DNA from 4 places in the Streptomyces sp. NBC_00080 genome. Region 4 is predicted to be linked to each of the others. Evidence: riboswitches for the same ligand, from Rfam matches in the RefSeq annotation. Region 4 holds a riboswitch; each other region holds the start of a gene.

The links. A riboswitch is a leader RNA that binds a small molecule or an ion and turns the genes downstream of it on or off. The one in region 4 is predicted to bind cyclic di-AMP.
Positions count from the first base shown of each region.
Region 1: it holds a riboswitch for cyclic di-AMP, as region 4 does, so the genes downstream of both, OHU34_RS35860 (C40 family peptidase) here and OHU34_RS07545 (peptidoglycan DD-metalloendopeptidase family protein) in region 4, are expected to answer to the same signal.
Region 2: it holds a riboswitch for cyclic di-AMP, as region 4 does, so the genes downstream of both, OHU34_RS11280 (M23 family metallopeptidase) here and OHU34_RS07545 (peptidoglycan DD-metalloendopeptidase family protein) in region 4, are expected to answer to the same signal.
Region 3: it holds a riboswitch for cyclic di-AMP, as region 4 does, so the genes downstream of both, OHU34_RS17740 (transglycosylase SLT domain-containing protein) here and OHU34_RS07545 (peptidoglycan DD-metalloendopeptidase family protein) in region 4, are expected to answer to the same signal.

Region 1 is NZ_CP108235.1:8,013,920-8,017,628, forward strand. It holds gene OHU34_RS35840 (8-amino-7-oxononanoate synthase) at 1-175, shown strand, start outside; gene OHU34_RS35845 (DUF397 domain-containing protein) at 222-473, opposite strand; gene OHU34_RS35850 (helix-turn-helix domain-containing protein) at 483-1,343, opposite strand; gene OHU34_RS35855 (ATP-binding protein) at 1,557-2,039, shown strand; gene OHU34_RS35860 (C40 family peptidase) at 2,097-2,570, opposite strand; cyclic di-AMP (ydaO/yuaA leader) riboswitch at 2,574-2,785, opposite strand; gene OHU34_RS35865 (hypothetical protein) at 3,128-3,433, opposite strand; gene OHU34_RS35870 (ATP-dependent Clp protease proteolytic subunit) at 3,441-3,709, opposite strand, start outside.
Region 2 is NZ_CP108235.1:2,586,209-2,589,917, forward strand. It holds gene OHU34_RS11275 (GntR family transcriptional regulator) at 1-458, opposite strand, end outside; gene OHU34_RS11280 (M23 family metallopeptidase) at 647-1,390, opposite strand; cyclic di-AMP (ydaO/yuaA leader) riboswitch at 1,405-1,573, opposite strand; gene OHU34_RS11285 (pitrilysin family protein) at 1,776-3,164, opposite strand; gene OHU34_RS11290 (pitrilysin family protein) at 3,161-3,709, opposite strand, start outside.
Region 3 is NZ_CP108235.1:4,005,267-4,008,975, reverse strand. It holds gene OHU34_RS17745 (HAD family hydrolase) at 1-552, shown strand, start outside; gene OHU34_RS17740 (transglycosylase SLT domain-containing protein) at 646-1,119, opposite strand; cyclic di-AMP (ydaO/yuaA leader) riboswitch at 1,123-1,350, opposite strand; gene OHU34_RS17735 (polyprenyl synthetase family protein) at 1,995-3,005, shown strand; gene OHU34_RS17730 (LolA family protein) at 3,231-3,709, shown strand, end outside.
Region 4 is NZ_CP108235.1:1,686,962-1,690,670, forward strand. It holds gene OHU34_RS07535 (SGNH/GDSL hydrolase family protein) at 1-387, opposite strand, end outside; partial or broken gene OHU34_RS07540 (DUF6250 domain-containing protein) at 514-834, opposite strand; gene OHU34_RS07545 (peptidoglycan DD-metalloendopeptidase family protein) at 980-1,951, opposite strand; cyclic di-AMP (ydaO/yuaA leader) riboswitch at 1,956-2,115, opposite strand; gene OHU34_RS07550 (alpha-galactosidase) at 2,420-3,709, opposite strand, start outside.

The DNA of each region.
Region 1 (3,709 bases), 6.3 Mb from region 4:
GGAGGGGGCCGTGCGCTGGGCGGCGGACTGCCGGTCGGCAGGCCTGGCCGTGGGCTGCTTCCGTCCTCCCTCCGTGCCCGACGGCATCTCACGCCTCAGGCTGACCGCGCGTGCGGACCTCTCCGGGGCCGAGCTGGAACGCGCTGTACGGGTGATCGGCGAAACACGACCATGAGTCGGCGTGACACGGCCGTGGACCGCCTCTGACTACTGCGGTGCGGTCAGCGGACCGGCGCGACCTTCGAGAACACGGCGGTGAAGCCCGACCAGCTCTCGGGGGAGAAGAGCAGGGCGGGTCCGGCCGGGTCCTTGGAGTCGCGAACGGCGAGCAGGCCGGCCCAGGGGCCGGAGGCCGGCCGGGCCGTCTCCACACAGTTGTTCGCTCCCGTGCTGTAGCTGCTGCGCAGCCATCGCACATCAGGGAGTCGGTCGGGATCGGTACTGGAAGGTACGTTCCGCGGTGGTGCGGACATGGTGCCTCCTTACGCGCCGTCGGCTATCGCGGCGATGTAATCCGATGAGTCCCCGGGCGAAAGGGCATGCGCCCGAAGGGCGTTGAAGGCCTCGGTGTAGGCCTGGAGGTCTTCTTTCCGTTCGAGATAGAGGCTACTCGTCAAGTGGTCGAGAACAACCACATCCAGATCAGAAGTGCGCGAAAATGAGAAGATAACGAAAGGGCCGGTTACCCCGATATGCGCTCCGGCGGCGAACGGCAGTACCTGGAGCCGAACTTGGGGCAATCGGGCGGCTTCCACGAGCCGACCGAGCTGTCGTGCCATCACCTCGGGCCCGCCCACCTCCCTTCGCAGCACCGCCTCGTCCAGTACGGCGCTCAGTTCCAGCGGCGGCTGCGCGCGCAGCACGTCCTGGCGGGCCAGCCGCACCTCCACCAGGGTGTCGAGCTGATCCTCGGCGCCGCGCTCCACGGATGCCCTGGTCACCGCGCGCGCGTACTCGGGCGTCTGCAACAGCCCCGGTACCACCGTCGTCTCCAGGGTGCGCATCGCACTCGCCTGCGACTCCAGACTGATGAAGTCCCGGTAGGTGGGCGGCAGCACCCCGCGGTAGGCGTGCCACCAGTGGTCCCGGCCGCCACTGCCGTCGTCGCCCGCCAACGCCAACATCAGCTCCCGCAGTTGCGGATCCGCCACACCATAGGTGTCGAGGAGTAACCGCACATCGGCCGGTTTCGATCCACTGATACCGGTCTCGATGCGGCTCACCTTGGACTGGTGCCAGCCCACGAGCCGGGCCGCCTCACCACTGGTGAGGCCCGCCTGGGCGCGCAGATTGCGCAGTTCGGCGCCCAGCTTCCGGCGGCGCACCGCGGGACCGTGCTGCATGGGCTCCTCCTTACTCCTATCGGGCCGACCAAATACGCTCTGCCGTCGCAGAGTTCACCGCATTGGGCGACAGATATATGCATATCTCGGTGGATCCCACCCGTGACCGGCGCGGTAATGGCAGTCTGGCGAAGAAGCACCAGTCCGGGACCGTACTCGAACCATCCGCACCGTGTCGGGCTCCCGGTCCCGTGGGAAAGGGTCGACGTCGCCATGGCAGATCACCTGGAAGCATCCGTCACTCTGCCGAGCGATCCCGCCTCGGTCTACGCTGCTCGCGTATTCGTGGCGGGCGCCCTCGGGGAGTGGGGTCTGCCGGCGGACGCGGAGCTGGCCGACGCCATCCGGCTGATCGTCTCGGAACTCGCCACCAACGCCGTACAGCACACCTTCGGCCAGTCACCCACCTTCACGGTGGACCTGGCCCTCGACCGTGACGAACACCTGCGCGTCGGGGTCACCGACAGCCACCCGCGCTTCCCCAAACGACTGCCGGCCGCCGTCCAGCAGGACAACGGCCGAGGCATGGTGATCATTCGATGGCTGACCGCGGAGTGCGGCGGCAGGCTGAGAGTGCGGCCCACCCGGGAGGGCGGCAAGACGGTCACCGTCGAGCTCCCGTGGGCCGTCCCGGCGGCGGAGCCGGTGGCCGGCGCCCTGGCGGCCCCGGCGGAGGGTGAGCTCCCGGGGCGGTGAAGGCGTGTCAGGACGCCCCCACCACCCCGGGAAACCAGCCCGTGACCCGGCCAGGCCCTAGCGGACCCGCCCGTACCAGACGCTCTTGGTCCAGATCTTCTGGAGCTTCACCACGTCGCCGGTCTTGGGCGAGTGCCAGATCTTGCCCTTACCCGCGTAGATCCCGACGTGGTAGACGTTCGAGCCCGAGTGGAAGAACACGAGGTCGCCTGCCTTGCGGCTCGACGCCTTGATGTGCTTCGTCTTGTTGTACTGCTGGGACGCCGTCCGCGGCAGGCTCTTGCCCGCCTTCTTGAACGAGTACAGCGTGAGCCCGGAGCAGTCGAACCTCTTCGGCCCGGTGGCCCCGTACTTGTACGGGGCACCCTTCTTGGAGGCCGCGATCTGGAGCGCCTTCGTCGCCGGTGTGGCGGCCGCGGCGTCGGGGGCGAGCCCCGGGACCACGACCGAGCCGCCCACGGCGGCGATGGCGAAAGCCGAGGCCGTACCGGCCCTGGCCATGAGCGACGGGACACGATTGAGCGCAGTCATGCGCAACCCTTCGTCAGCCGCCTGTGAAGGATGACCTGTCGGATTCGGGCTGGCGAAGTTGCCCGGCCGCTGCTGCGGCTTCACCCCAAGGGCTGCTCGGCCCGGTCATGGCGTGACCGTTCCGGCGACCCGTCGTGCTTGGGTCCTCCACTCCTGCCGATGCACTCCTGTCGACCGGTCATCCGGGCGGCGGCAGGACTCGGCGTCCGCCCGGACCGCCCCGCCTCTTGTGGCGGGGGCTTGTCGTCAGTCAGGGATCTTGGCTCACCGATGTCCGAAAATCCCAACGGAACCGGGGATTTGTGGGGTTACTCACCACTCACCCGTTCGGGTGGACACCCTGATGGGCGATCAGGTGTCAAGGCACCCCAGGGGCTCCCACCAGCGGTGGAGCCCGCTATTCCGCCCGAAGAGCGCCCTTTTGCGCAACCTCGCGGGGGTCGGGGGAGCAGTAGACGCTCCGCTGAACGGGGGTACCTCTTATGGGTCGTTTCAACTCCGGTCCGGTCGTCACGTCCTGGGCGCGAGCGGTCCGGACCGGAGGCGGGTCGCCCGGGTCAACTGTCGGAGAGCGGAGGCAGCGTGACACGCGCGGTACGGCGCTCCCCGTCCAGCACGCGCAGCGCCCGCGCGAGCGTCGGCGCGTGCAGCTCGCTCTCGCCCCGCTGGTGCATGAGCGTCAGCGCGTCGCGCAGCGCGGTCGCCTTGGTCACCAGCGCCTGGGCGGCGCGCAGTCCGCGGTAGGTGTCGCCGTGGTGGGCGGGATTGATCCGGCCGAGCATGTCGACCACGTCGAGATAACCGTCGATCAGCTCGGCCTCCGCGCGGGTCAGCGCGGGCAGTGGCGGCAGCTCGGGCACCATCGGCGGCTCACCTCCCGCCGGGCGCGCCGGCCGATGCCTTGCGGCTGGGGATGATCCCGTCCACCAGGCCGTACTCCACGGCCTCCTGGGCGGTGAGGAACCTGTCCCGCTCGATGTCAGCGGTCACCTGCTCCGGCGTCCGCCCGGTGTGCCGTACGAGCATCTCCTCCAGGCTGGCGCGGGTCCGGGCCAGCTCCTCGGCCTGGATCGCCAGGTCGCTCGCCTGTCCCTGGACGGGCTCGGGCAGGGACGGCTGGCGGATCGTCATCCGCGCGC
Region 2 (3,709 bases), 900 kb from region 4:
TTGTGGCGCAGCTGGGTGAGCATCGACGTCAGGGCCTGGCTCCCGGAGGACTGGGCGAGCGTCTCGTGGAACCAGCCCCCCAGAGAGCGCAGATCCTCGCTGTTGCCCCGCCTGGCCCGCTCCTGGCCCAGCCGGACGAGGCCGCGCAGCACCTTCAGATGGGCCTCGGTGCGCCGCTGGGCGGCCCGGGAGGCGCCGAGCGGCTCCAGGAGCATGCGCATCTCCAGCAGGTCCGCGGCCTCCTGCTCGGTCGGCTCCGCGACGCACGCGCCCGCGTGCCGCCGCGTGACGACGAAGCCCTCGGCCTCCAGCGTGCGCAGCGCCTCTCGGACGGGGACGCGGGAAACGCCGTAGCGGCGGGCGAGGAGTTCCTCGGTGAGGCGGCTGCCGCGCTCGTAGACACCCGCGACGATGTCGTCCCGAATGGCCGTGCACACCGAGTGCGCCGGAATACGCATGACGGACCTCCGCCTTAATCCCCGTGAAACGTCGACGATTGACGTGTGTTCCGTGACTCTATTGCAATGGGCGGGGATTTCCGATGGCGGGCCGGAATCCAGGGATATTTTTTGGACAGCAGGGCCTCGAAAACGGCGAAAGCCCCGGCCGGGAGGGCCGGGGCAAGACGATCTGTCGCCGTGGGTCGTCAGACGTTCACGCCGTGCGTGCGGAGGTAGGCGACCGGATCCATGTCCGAGCCGTACTCCGCGGTGGTGCGGGCCTCGAAGTGCAGATGCGGGCCGGTGACGTTGCCGGTGGCGCCGGACAGGCCGATCCGCTCGCCCGGGGTGACCGTCTGGCCCACCGACACCGCGAGGGACGACAGGTGACCGTACTGGGTGTACGTCCCGTCGTGCATCTTGATGACGATCTGGTTGCCGTACGACCCGCCCCAGCCGGCCTCGACCACGGTGCCGGAGCCGACCGCGTGCACGGAGGTACCGCTCGCGGCGTGGAAGTCGATGCCGGTGTGGCTGCCGGAGGACCACAGCGAACTGCTGGCCTGGTAGCCGGTGGAGACGTAGGAACCGGCGATCGGCAGCACGAAGGTGTTGAGGCGCTTGCGCTCGGCCTCGCGGGCGGCACGCACGCGTGCCTCGCGCTCCTCCACGGCCTTCTTGGCGGCGGCCTGCCGGGCGGCCTCCTCGAAGGCCGCGTGCTTCTGCACGGCGACCTGGTCGTCGATCTGCTCGACGACGGACTCGCCGGCGGTGACCACGGGGATCAGCCCGGTCTGCTCGGGGGTGGGCTCGGCGGCGAAGGCCGGGGTGGAGGCGACCGTGGCCATGACACCGGTGGTGGTGAGCGCCGCGATGCCCGCCGCGCGGACGCTGGTGCGCTGCATCCGGCTGGGCCGACGGTGCTTCCCGGTGGCGCAGGTGAACGCCATGAAGTTGGGGGTGTCCTTTCCTTCCCTCTCGCCTACCGGGTTAGCTGACGGGTTCGGAGCAGGAAGGTCTCCTACGGACCCCCTCGCGTTCACGCGCGGGCGTCCGATTCACCCCAGGGACTTCACAAGTGGGTCCCCGGCTCCCCTGGCTCGCGCCGTACGGGGACTCGGCGATGACTGTCCGGTGCCGCGGCTGCGGCGCACTGCCTGACGAACAGCCCGGATGACGCTAAGCGGCGCGGGTTTCAATCCTCAAACGGATCCCGGTTTTTGTAGCGCATCCCACAGGGCAGACGGGCAACCTCCGCCTCAATTCGGACATACGGAGGCCCTGGTGACGCTTTCGTCGACCAGGGCCCCCACACGCGCGTGCCGTTGCCGGGAACTACTCCGCGGACACGACCTTCACCTCGCCGATGCCGAGGGCCTCGACCGGCTCCTTGATCTGGGCCGCGTCACCGACGAGGACGGTCACCAGCCGGTCCACCGGGAAGGCGTTCACGGCCGCCGCGGTGGCCTCCACCGTGCCGGTCGCGGCGAGCTGCTGGTACAGCGTGGCCTGGAAGTCGTCGGGCAGGTGCTGCTCGACCTGGTCCGCCAGCGTGCCGGCGACGGCCGCGGCGGTCTCGAACTTCAGCGGGGCCACACCGACCAGGTTCTGCACGGCGACGTCACGCTCGGCGTCGGTCAGCCCCTCGGCGGCGAGGGTGCGCAGCACCTTCCACAGGTCGTCCAGAGCGGGGCCGGTGTTCGGGGTGTCGACGGAGCCGCTGATGGCGAGCATCGCGGCGCCCGAGCCGTCCGGGGCGGACCGCAGCACCTGCCCGAACGCGCGGACACCGTAGGTGTAGCCCTTCTCCTCGCGCAGGACACGGTCCAGCCGGGAGGTGAGGGTGCCACCGAGGCAGTACGTGCCGAGCACCTGCGCGGGCCACACGCGGTCGTGCCGGTCGGCACCGATCCGGCCGATCAGCAACTGCGTCTGCACGGCGCCCGGACGGTCCACGATGACGACCCGGCCGGCGTCGTCGGCGGTCACCGGCGGCACGGGCCGCGGCTGGGCCGAGGAGCCCGTCCAGGCACCCAGGGTGTCGCCGAGGAGCACCGCCAGGTCGACACCGGTGAGGTCGCCGACGACCACGGCGGTGGCCGTGGCGGGACGGACGTGCTTGTCGTAGAAGGCGCGTACGGCGGCGGAGTCGATCTTCTCGACCGTCTCCGCGGTGCCCTGGCGCGGCCGCGACATCCGCGCGGTGGCCGGGAACAGCTCCTTGGAGAGCTCCTTGGCGGCGCGCCGGGAGGGGTTGGCCAGCTCGTGCGGGATCTCGTCCAGGCGGTTGCGGACGAGGCGCTCGACCTCGCTGTCGGCGAACGCGGGGGCCCTGAGGGCGTCGGCGAGCAGACCGAGGGCCTTGGACAGGCGCGAGGCCGGCACTTCGAGGCTCAGCCGGACACCGGGGTGATCCGCGTGCGCGTCCAGGGTGGCGCCGCAGCGCTCCAGTTCGGCGGCGAACTCCTCGGCGGAGTGCTTGTCGGTGCCCTCGGAGAAGGCCCGCGCCATGATCGTGGCGACGCCGTCGAGGCCGGCCGGTTCGGCGTCCAGGGGCGCGTCGAGGAGGATCTCCACGGCGACGACCTGCTGGCCGGGACGGTGGCAGTGCAGCACGGTCAGGCCGTTGGCCAGCGCGGTGCGCTCGGGCGCCGGGAACGCCCACGGCTTGGCCTCGCCCGCCCTGGGCTGGGGGTGGAAGTCCATCGTGGCGAGCTCGGTCACCGGGCCGCCTCCTCGTTCTCGTCCTGGTCGGCGGGGGCTTCGGCGGCGGTCGGCTCGTAGACGAGCACCGCGCGGTTGTCGGGGCGCAGGCGGGCCTTGGCGATCTCCTGCACCTCCTGCGGCGTCACGTCCAGCACGCGCTGGACTGCGTTGAGGGCGAGCTGCGGGTCGCCGAACAGGACGGCGAACCGGCACAGTTCGTCGGCGCGGCCGGCGACCGTGCCGAGCCGGTCGAGCCACTCGCGCTCCAACTGCGCCTGGGCGCGCTCCATTTCCTCGGCCGTGGGGCCCTCCTCGGCGAACCGGGCGAGCTCCTCGTCGATGGCGGCCTCGATGACGGGCACCTCGACGTCACCGGACGTCTTCACGTCCAGCCAGCCCAGGGAGGGCGCTCCGGCGAGCCGCAGCAGGCCGAAGCCGGCCGCGACGGCCGTACGGTCACGGCGCACCAGCCGGTTGTAGAGGCGGGAGGACTCGCCGCCGCCGAGGACGGTGAGCGCCAGGTCGGCGGCGTCGCACGCACGCGTGCCGTCCTCGGGCAGCCG
Region 3 (3,709 bases), 2.3 Mb from region 4:
TCGGTCACCCTTGACCGGGAGCTGGCCGAGACCGCGCTCGGCAAGATCGAGGCGGAGGTCGGGCAGCTGTACGCGGCCGTCGACCAGGACGGTGTCGACGGGCTGACGCTCATCGAGCCGGGCTACCGGATGCCGCACCCGACGCTGCCCGCCCTGCGCGTCGGCCGGCGCGACGACCTGTGGTGCGAGCCGATCAGCAAGGTGCTGCTGCGCCATCCCACGCTGTCCGACGACGAGTTGGCGTCGACGGCCCGCTCGGTGGTCGGCTCGCTGGCCACGGTCACCATGTCGGGGCCGGGCACGGTCGAACTCCAGCCCTGCGGGATCACCAAGGCGACGGGTCTGGCCCTGGCCGCCGAACACCTGGGGCTGCGGCCCGAGGACACCGTGGCCTTCGGGGACATGCCCAACGACATCCCGATGTTCGACTGGGCGGCCCGGGGCGTCGCCATGGCCAACGCCCATCCTGAGCTCAAGGCGGTGGCCGACGAGGTGACGACGTCGAACGAGGACGACGGCGTGGCCGTCGTCCTCGAACGTCTGTTTCCGTAACCGGCTACCGGCTACCGGCTACCGGCTACCGGCCGCCGAGCCCCGGGCCCCGGCGGCCGACAACCGGTGACCGGTGACCGGCCGGCGGGACGATCAGTACGCGCCGAACACGTTGTCGATCGAGCCGTAGCGCGCGGCCGCGTAGTTGCAGGCGGCGGTGATGTTCGCGACCGGGTCGTACGAGTCCCACGACGTGCCGCTGACGTGGTAGGCGCGGAAGGTCGGGTCGATGACCTGGAGCAGTCCCTTGGACGGGATGCCCGCGGCCGCGTTGGAGTCCCAGAGGTTGATGGCGTTGGGGTTGCCGGAGGACTCGCGGATGACATTGCGGTAGATGCCGTTGTACGTCCCCGGGATGCCGTGCTGCCCCATGACCTGGAGGGAGGCGCGGATCCAGCCGTCGAGGTTGTTGGCGTAGCCGAGGCTGGTGGCCGTGGAGACGGCCGGGGTCGCCGCGGAGGCGGTGGTCGCCCCGAGGACGGGGAGAGCGAGCACGGCCGCGCCGGTGGCGGCGACGGCGAGCGTGCGGATGAAACGGTTGCGGCGCGGCTGAGCGGCAGCGGGCATGTCGAATTTCCTCTCCGGCGCCTGCGAGGTGAGCTGTCGGGTTCGGGCGGGAGCTGCCCGGTCGCGTCCTGACGGTCGCGGCTTAACCCCAAGCCGTACGGTCTGTCCGAAACGCCTTGTGTGTCCAAGACATCCGGAAATTCCGTTTCGGCGACTTACCTGGTTCCCCCGCTCCTGCCGAGCGTTATCGATGGGTGTTCGGGCGGCGGCAGGATTCGGCGTTCCGCCCGACAGGCCGGGAACGTATGCGAGAGCACATGTCCGAAACAAGTACCGGATTCACAGATCACCCCTATTGACCTTGGTCTGTGGCCTATGAGGTGCTTGATCCTTTGTCGGTGCAAAGCTTCAACTTGCTTGAGGGGTGCGGAGAATCGGTGAAGGGTGAACCCGGACCGGATCTCCGCGGGCAGTGAGCCAACTCACCAGCGTTCACAAGAGCGGCGAAACGGGCATTAGCCCCAACTCATTGTTAAAGCACCGGTGCTGGGCGGCGGAGGGGGGTGTGACGGAATCGCCTTCCTTCGCGCCCGATGCGTCACGGGGGAAGGCTGGGGGGAATGCGTGATCGTCGTCACGTGGCGAGAGGGTCGGACGGGCGCGTCGGGTCGACGGGAGCCCCGCTCCGGGACATGAATCTCCAGTTCCCGGAAACTCTCTCCATGTCCGCTCATATGAGCTGATCAAAAACATATCGGGCGTGATCCGATGGCGCCTGGCCTGCGGGGGCCTCCCGGGCGAGTCCATTCGAGCCCGCGGGACGTGGGGGCTATCGGTGATCGAAACGTGACCGGATACGCTGACTTGAGTGATGGCAGAGACCTATCGACAAACCGCGTAATCGCCAGTAGACACCAGCAGACAGGAGACCCCTCGTGACCGTCGTCGGGCCGTTCGGGCTGAGCGTGCGGGACCAGGCTCTGGAAGCCGATGTCCAGGCCGGATTGGCGGCTGTCGAGGAAGGCTTGCTCGAGGCCACCAAGAGTGCGGTCCCGTTCATCACGGAGGCCGCCCAGCACCTCGTACGCGCGGGCGGGAAGCGGTTCCGGCCGCTGCTCGTGGTGCTCGCGTCACAGTTCGGGGACCCGTACGCGCCGGGTGTGGTGCCCTCGGCCGTCGTGGTGGAGCTGACCCACCTGGCCACGCTGTATCACGACGACGTGATGGACGAGGCGGCCGTGCGGCGCGGGGTGTCCAGCGCGAACACCCGCTGGGGGAACTCCGTCGCCGTCCTCACGGGTGACTTCCTCTTCGCGCGTGCCTCCCACATCCTGGCCGACCTCGGGCCCGAGGCGGTGCGGGTACAGGCGGAGGCGTTCGAGCGGCTGGTCACCGGGCAGATCCTGGAGACGGCGGGGCCGACGGACGGGCGGGACCCGGTCGACCACTACCTCGACGTGCTCGGCGGCAAGACCGGCTCGCTGGTGGCCGTGGCCTGCCGCTTCGGGGCGATGATGTCCGGCGCCGACGAGACGGTCGTCGACGTGCTCACGCAGTACGGCGAGCGGCTCGGTGTCGCCTTCCAGCTGGCGGACGACGTCCTGGACATCGCCTCCGACTCGCACGAGTCGGGCAAGACGCCGGGGACGGACCTGCGCGAGGGCGTTCCCACGCTGCCCGTGCTGCGGCTGCGGGAGCGGGCGGCGCGGCTGTCGCTGCCCGAGGACATCGCGCTGTGCGAGCTGCTGGACTCCGACCTGACCGACGACGCCCGGCACACCGAGGCGCTTCAGGCGCTCCGGGCCCACCCGGCGCTGGAGCAGGCCCGCCGGGACACCGTGCGGTACGCGAAGGAAGCGCGGTCCGCGTTGGCGCCGTTGCGGGAGTGCGACGCGAAGGCGGCGCTGATGGAACTCTGCGACGCGGTGGTCCACCGGGCGGGCTGACCCCGGGACCCCTACGGGTCGGATGCCGCCTCGTCACCTTCGTGTCATACCGCAGGCGTATGTGGAGTTGAGCCCTCGGGTTGACGCTTCCCCATGGCTGATTTGGTCAGATGGGAACCACGGAAAACACCACTCCTCACCGATTCGGGTGAGAATGGCGGCTTGGGGTGGGGACGTTCAGGCGTGAGATGACCAGCCGCCGCCGACGACGGAGGTAAGGCACACATGGCACCGAAGGCATCCGACGACACCACGACCGGCGGGGAGTCGACCGGCGCGGAAGCCGACGACCTGCGCCTCGGACGGCGCAAGGCCGCACGGTACATCGTCCCGGTCACCGTGATCGGTGTGGCGGCGGCGACGATCGGGCTGGTCCCGGCGCTCGCCGACTCCGGCGACCCCGACCTGCCGAAGATCACCGCCCAGCAGCTCCTCGACAAGATCGCCGCTTCGGACGTGCAGCAGCTGTCCGGGACGGTGAAGATCAGCACCGATCTCGGGCTGCCCGACCTCGGCGGGCTGGAGAGCGGGCTCCTCTCGGGGGCCACCCAGGGCGGCGACGGTTCGTCCGCCGACCCGTCCACCAAGCTCACCGAGCTCGCCGCCGGCACGCACACCCTGCGCGTCGCCACCGACGGCCCGGACCGCCAGAAGCTCTCGCTGCTGGAGAACGCCGCCGAGTACAGCGTCATCCACAACGGCAA
Region 4 (3,709 bases):
ATGCTTGAGCACGGGGACGCCACGGGTGTCGAAGCCGGTGGTCACCATGACCGTGCCGGCTGCGGCGGTCAGGGCCGAGATCGCGCGTTCGAAACGCTCGGCGACCTCGTCCGGGTCGGTACCGGGACGGAGGATGTCGTTGCCGCCCGCGCAGAAGGAGACCAGGTCCGGGGCGAGTTCCACGGCCCTGGGGAGTTGGTCCTCCATGATCTGGTCGAGCAGCTTCCCGCGGACCGCGAGGTTGGTGTAGTTGAAGTCGCCCTCGGGCCGCCGGTCCGCGAGGAGGACCGCGAAGCGGTCCGCCCAGCCGACGAACGCCCCGTCGGGACCTGGGTCGCCGACGCCCTCGGTGAAGCTGTCCCCCACCGCCACGTACGACCCGATCACTGATCTGTCGTCACTCTTCGAATCGTCTGCCACAGCAGTTCATCATTCACCTTCGAATGTGACCTACGCGATCGTAGGAAGGGGTTGACGGGCGGTGAGATAAGACACCCTTAAAGACTTCGCCAATCAGGGAATAAGGGACCACGCCCGGAAGTCGTTGATCCGGAAATGGCTCCAGGTGGTGCGGAAGGCGAAGTGCCCGCCCGTGCAGGGCTCCGGGTCGGTGTGGTCGAAGACGAGCCGGCCGTTGTTCCACCAGCGGACGGCCGAACCGTCGGAGACGATACGGACGTGGTTCGGCTCGTTCGCGACGAGCAGCGGCTCGGTGTAGTCGTGGATCAGCGGACGTACCCCCGCCTCACCGACATAGCGGCGCAGCCGGGTCGTGGTGTTGGTGTTGGTGTTGGCGCCGTAGCCGACGTAGTACGTCTTCAGGTGGTCGTACTGAACGCAATAGAACGATCATGAACGCGCAAAGTCCGACACCGCCTGCCCGGCCCTGCCGTCCCCGGACGTGCCGAAGGCCGGACCCGGGGATCGGGGTCCGGCCTTCGGCCGCTGTCAGGCGGGAGGTCGTCGGAGTCGGAGGAGGTCAGCCGACGGAGACGCCGTGCGAGCGGAGGTAGGCGATCGGGTCCACGTCGGAGCCGTAGTCCGGCGTGGTGCGGATCTCGAAGTGCAGGTGCGGGCCGGTCACGTTGCCGGTGGCACCGGAGAGGCCGACCTGCTGGCCCGCGGTCACGGTCTGGCCGGCCGAGACGGAGAGCTGGGACAGGTGGGCGTACTGGGCGTAGTAGCCGTCGGCGAGCTTGATGACGACCTGGTTGCCGTACGCGCCGCCCCAGCCCGCGGAGACGACGGTGCCCGCACCCACGGCCTTGAGGGAGGTGCCGGTCGGGACGACGAAGTCGGTGCCGGTGTGGTAGCCGCTGGACCACATGCTGCCGGCCGTGTGGTAGGCGGTGCCGACGGTGGCGCCCGCCACCGGCAGCGCGTAACCGCTGGAGGAACCGGTACCGCTCTCGGCGGCCTGGGTGACCGCCTTCGAGGAGGACGAACCGGACGACGAGGAGGAAGAGGACGAAGAGGACGACGACTTGGTTCCGGACGCCTTCGATTTCGACGGGGCGGACGAGGAGGAACCGGACGACGAGCCGGACGACGAACCGGTGCTCGCGGCCTTCTTGCCGATCGAGAGCTTCAGCCCGGGGTGGATCAGCGACGGGTCGCTGCCGACGGCCTGACGGTTGTCCTGGTACAGCTTCTGCCAGCCGCCGCTGACGTTCTGCTCGTCGGCGATCTTCGACAGATAGTCACCGGAGCGCACGGTGTAGGACGTGGCCGTCGTGGCGGTGGCCGTCTTCTGCGCCACCGGCACGGACTGCACGGCCTTTTCCGGAACGGCCTGGGAAGCCGACTGCGCGACGGACTGCGCGGGGGCCGCGTGTGCGCCGGCGGCACCTATGAGCGGGAGGGCGAGCGCGGCGCCGCCCGTTCCGGCGACGGCTATGGAACGAGTGAAGCGCTGGGTCTTCGGACGGCGGTGCTTACCCTTCGCGGGCATGGCGAATTCCTCTCCGGCGCCTGCGAGGTGAGCTGTCGGGTGCGGACTGGAGATGCCCGGCCGCGCCGAGGCGCGGCTTTACCCCAAAGCCTGTTCCGGAGACCGGAACAGGCGGTTGTGCCTGTGGGTCCCCCGCTCCTGCCAGATACGGGTGAGTGTGCGGACTCCGGGCGGTGGCAGGATTCGGCGTCCGTCCGGATTGGTGTGGAACGTAAGCGACCAGGACGCACAGGGACAAGCAGAGGTTGCGCCGCTAACGCCTTTCTCTTGATCCGCTGTGCGAATCCCCGGTCACACTCCGTGAGACAGGGGGCCCGTTCACCGCCAAGCACCCTGGAAAAGCATGCGGATTACGTGAACATGACGGACGACGTACGGTCACGGATATGACGCTGCTCACGTGACAGCTCTCCAGGTTCCTTTATTCCAGAGCGAGTTGGAATTAAGGCTTCAATTCGGACAGAAACCTCAGATGCGACGCAGCCGGATAACCGTCGCATCAAGGTCGCCTCGCAGTCCGGTGCGCAGCCCGTGATGAAGCAGCACCGCCCCCCGGTGGACTTCGCCCGTTTCACGGCATTCGTACGATGCTGTCGGGTCGAGTCCGCGCAGCCGCAGCGCCGGGACGGGCTCGCCGAACCGCTGCGCCTGGAGCCAGGCGAGGACGACACTCTCGTCACCGCGCACGTACTGGACGGCGCTCAGGCCGCCCGCCGGGGGCCGCAGCCGATGGAGGTCGCCCTGCTGCACGAGCGGCCGGATCTCCTTGTAGAGGTCCACCCATCGGCGCGCCTCGACGAGCTCCTCCTCGCTCCACTGCGAGAGGTCCCCGCCGACACCGAGCACGCCGGCCATGGCGCTGACGAAACGGAAGCGCAGCGAGCTGACCCGACCGTTGAGCTGGGCGTTGGGACTGTCGGTGACCCAGGCCGCCATGACCCGGGCAGGGTGGATCTGGCTGAAGCCGTGCTGGATGTCGAGCCGGTCGAGCGGATCGGTGTTGTCGGAGGTCCACACCTGGTCGGTGCGGCTCATGATCCCGAGGTCGATGCGCCCGCCGCCGCCGGAGCAGGACTCGAAGGCGACCCCGGGGTGAGCCTCCCGCAACCGGTCCAGGAGCGCGTACAGGGCCCGTACGTGATCGACCCAGAGGCGCTGCGGGTAGGGCTCGTCCGGCCAGCCGGCGTCGGTGAAGCAGCGATTGAAGTCCCACTTCACATAGTCGACGGGCGCGCTGGAGAGGAGCCCGTGGAGCTGCTCCCAGAGGTACTCCTGGACGTCCTCGCGCGCGAGGTTCAGCACGAGCTGATTGCGGAACTCCGTCCGCCTTCGTCCGGATTGGAACTGCACCCAGTCGGGGTGCGCCCGGTACAGCTCGCTGTCCGGGTTGACCATCTCGGGCTCGACCCAGATGCCGAACTGCATGCCGAGGTCGTGCACCTGGTCGGCGAGGGGCTTCAGCCCGTGCGGGAAGCGGTCGGGGTTGGGCCGCCAGTCGCCGAGCCCGGCGTGGTCGCCGGTGCGCGCCCCGAACCAGCCGTCGTCGACGACGAAGAGCTCCACGCCGATCGCGGCGGCCCGCCGGGCGAGCGCGCCCTGTTGCTCCTCGGAGATGTCGAAGTAGGTGGCCTCCCAGGAGTTGAACAGCACCGGCCGGTCCTGTTCGGCGTCCGGGACGACATACGCGCGCTGGTAGGCGTGCCAGGTGCGGCTCGCCCCGCCGAAGCCGGCGTCGCTCCACAGGCCGGCGAAGACGGG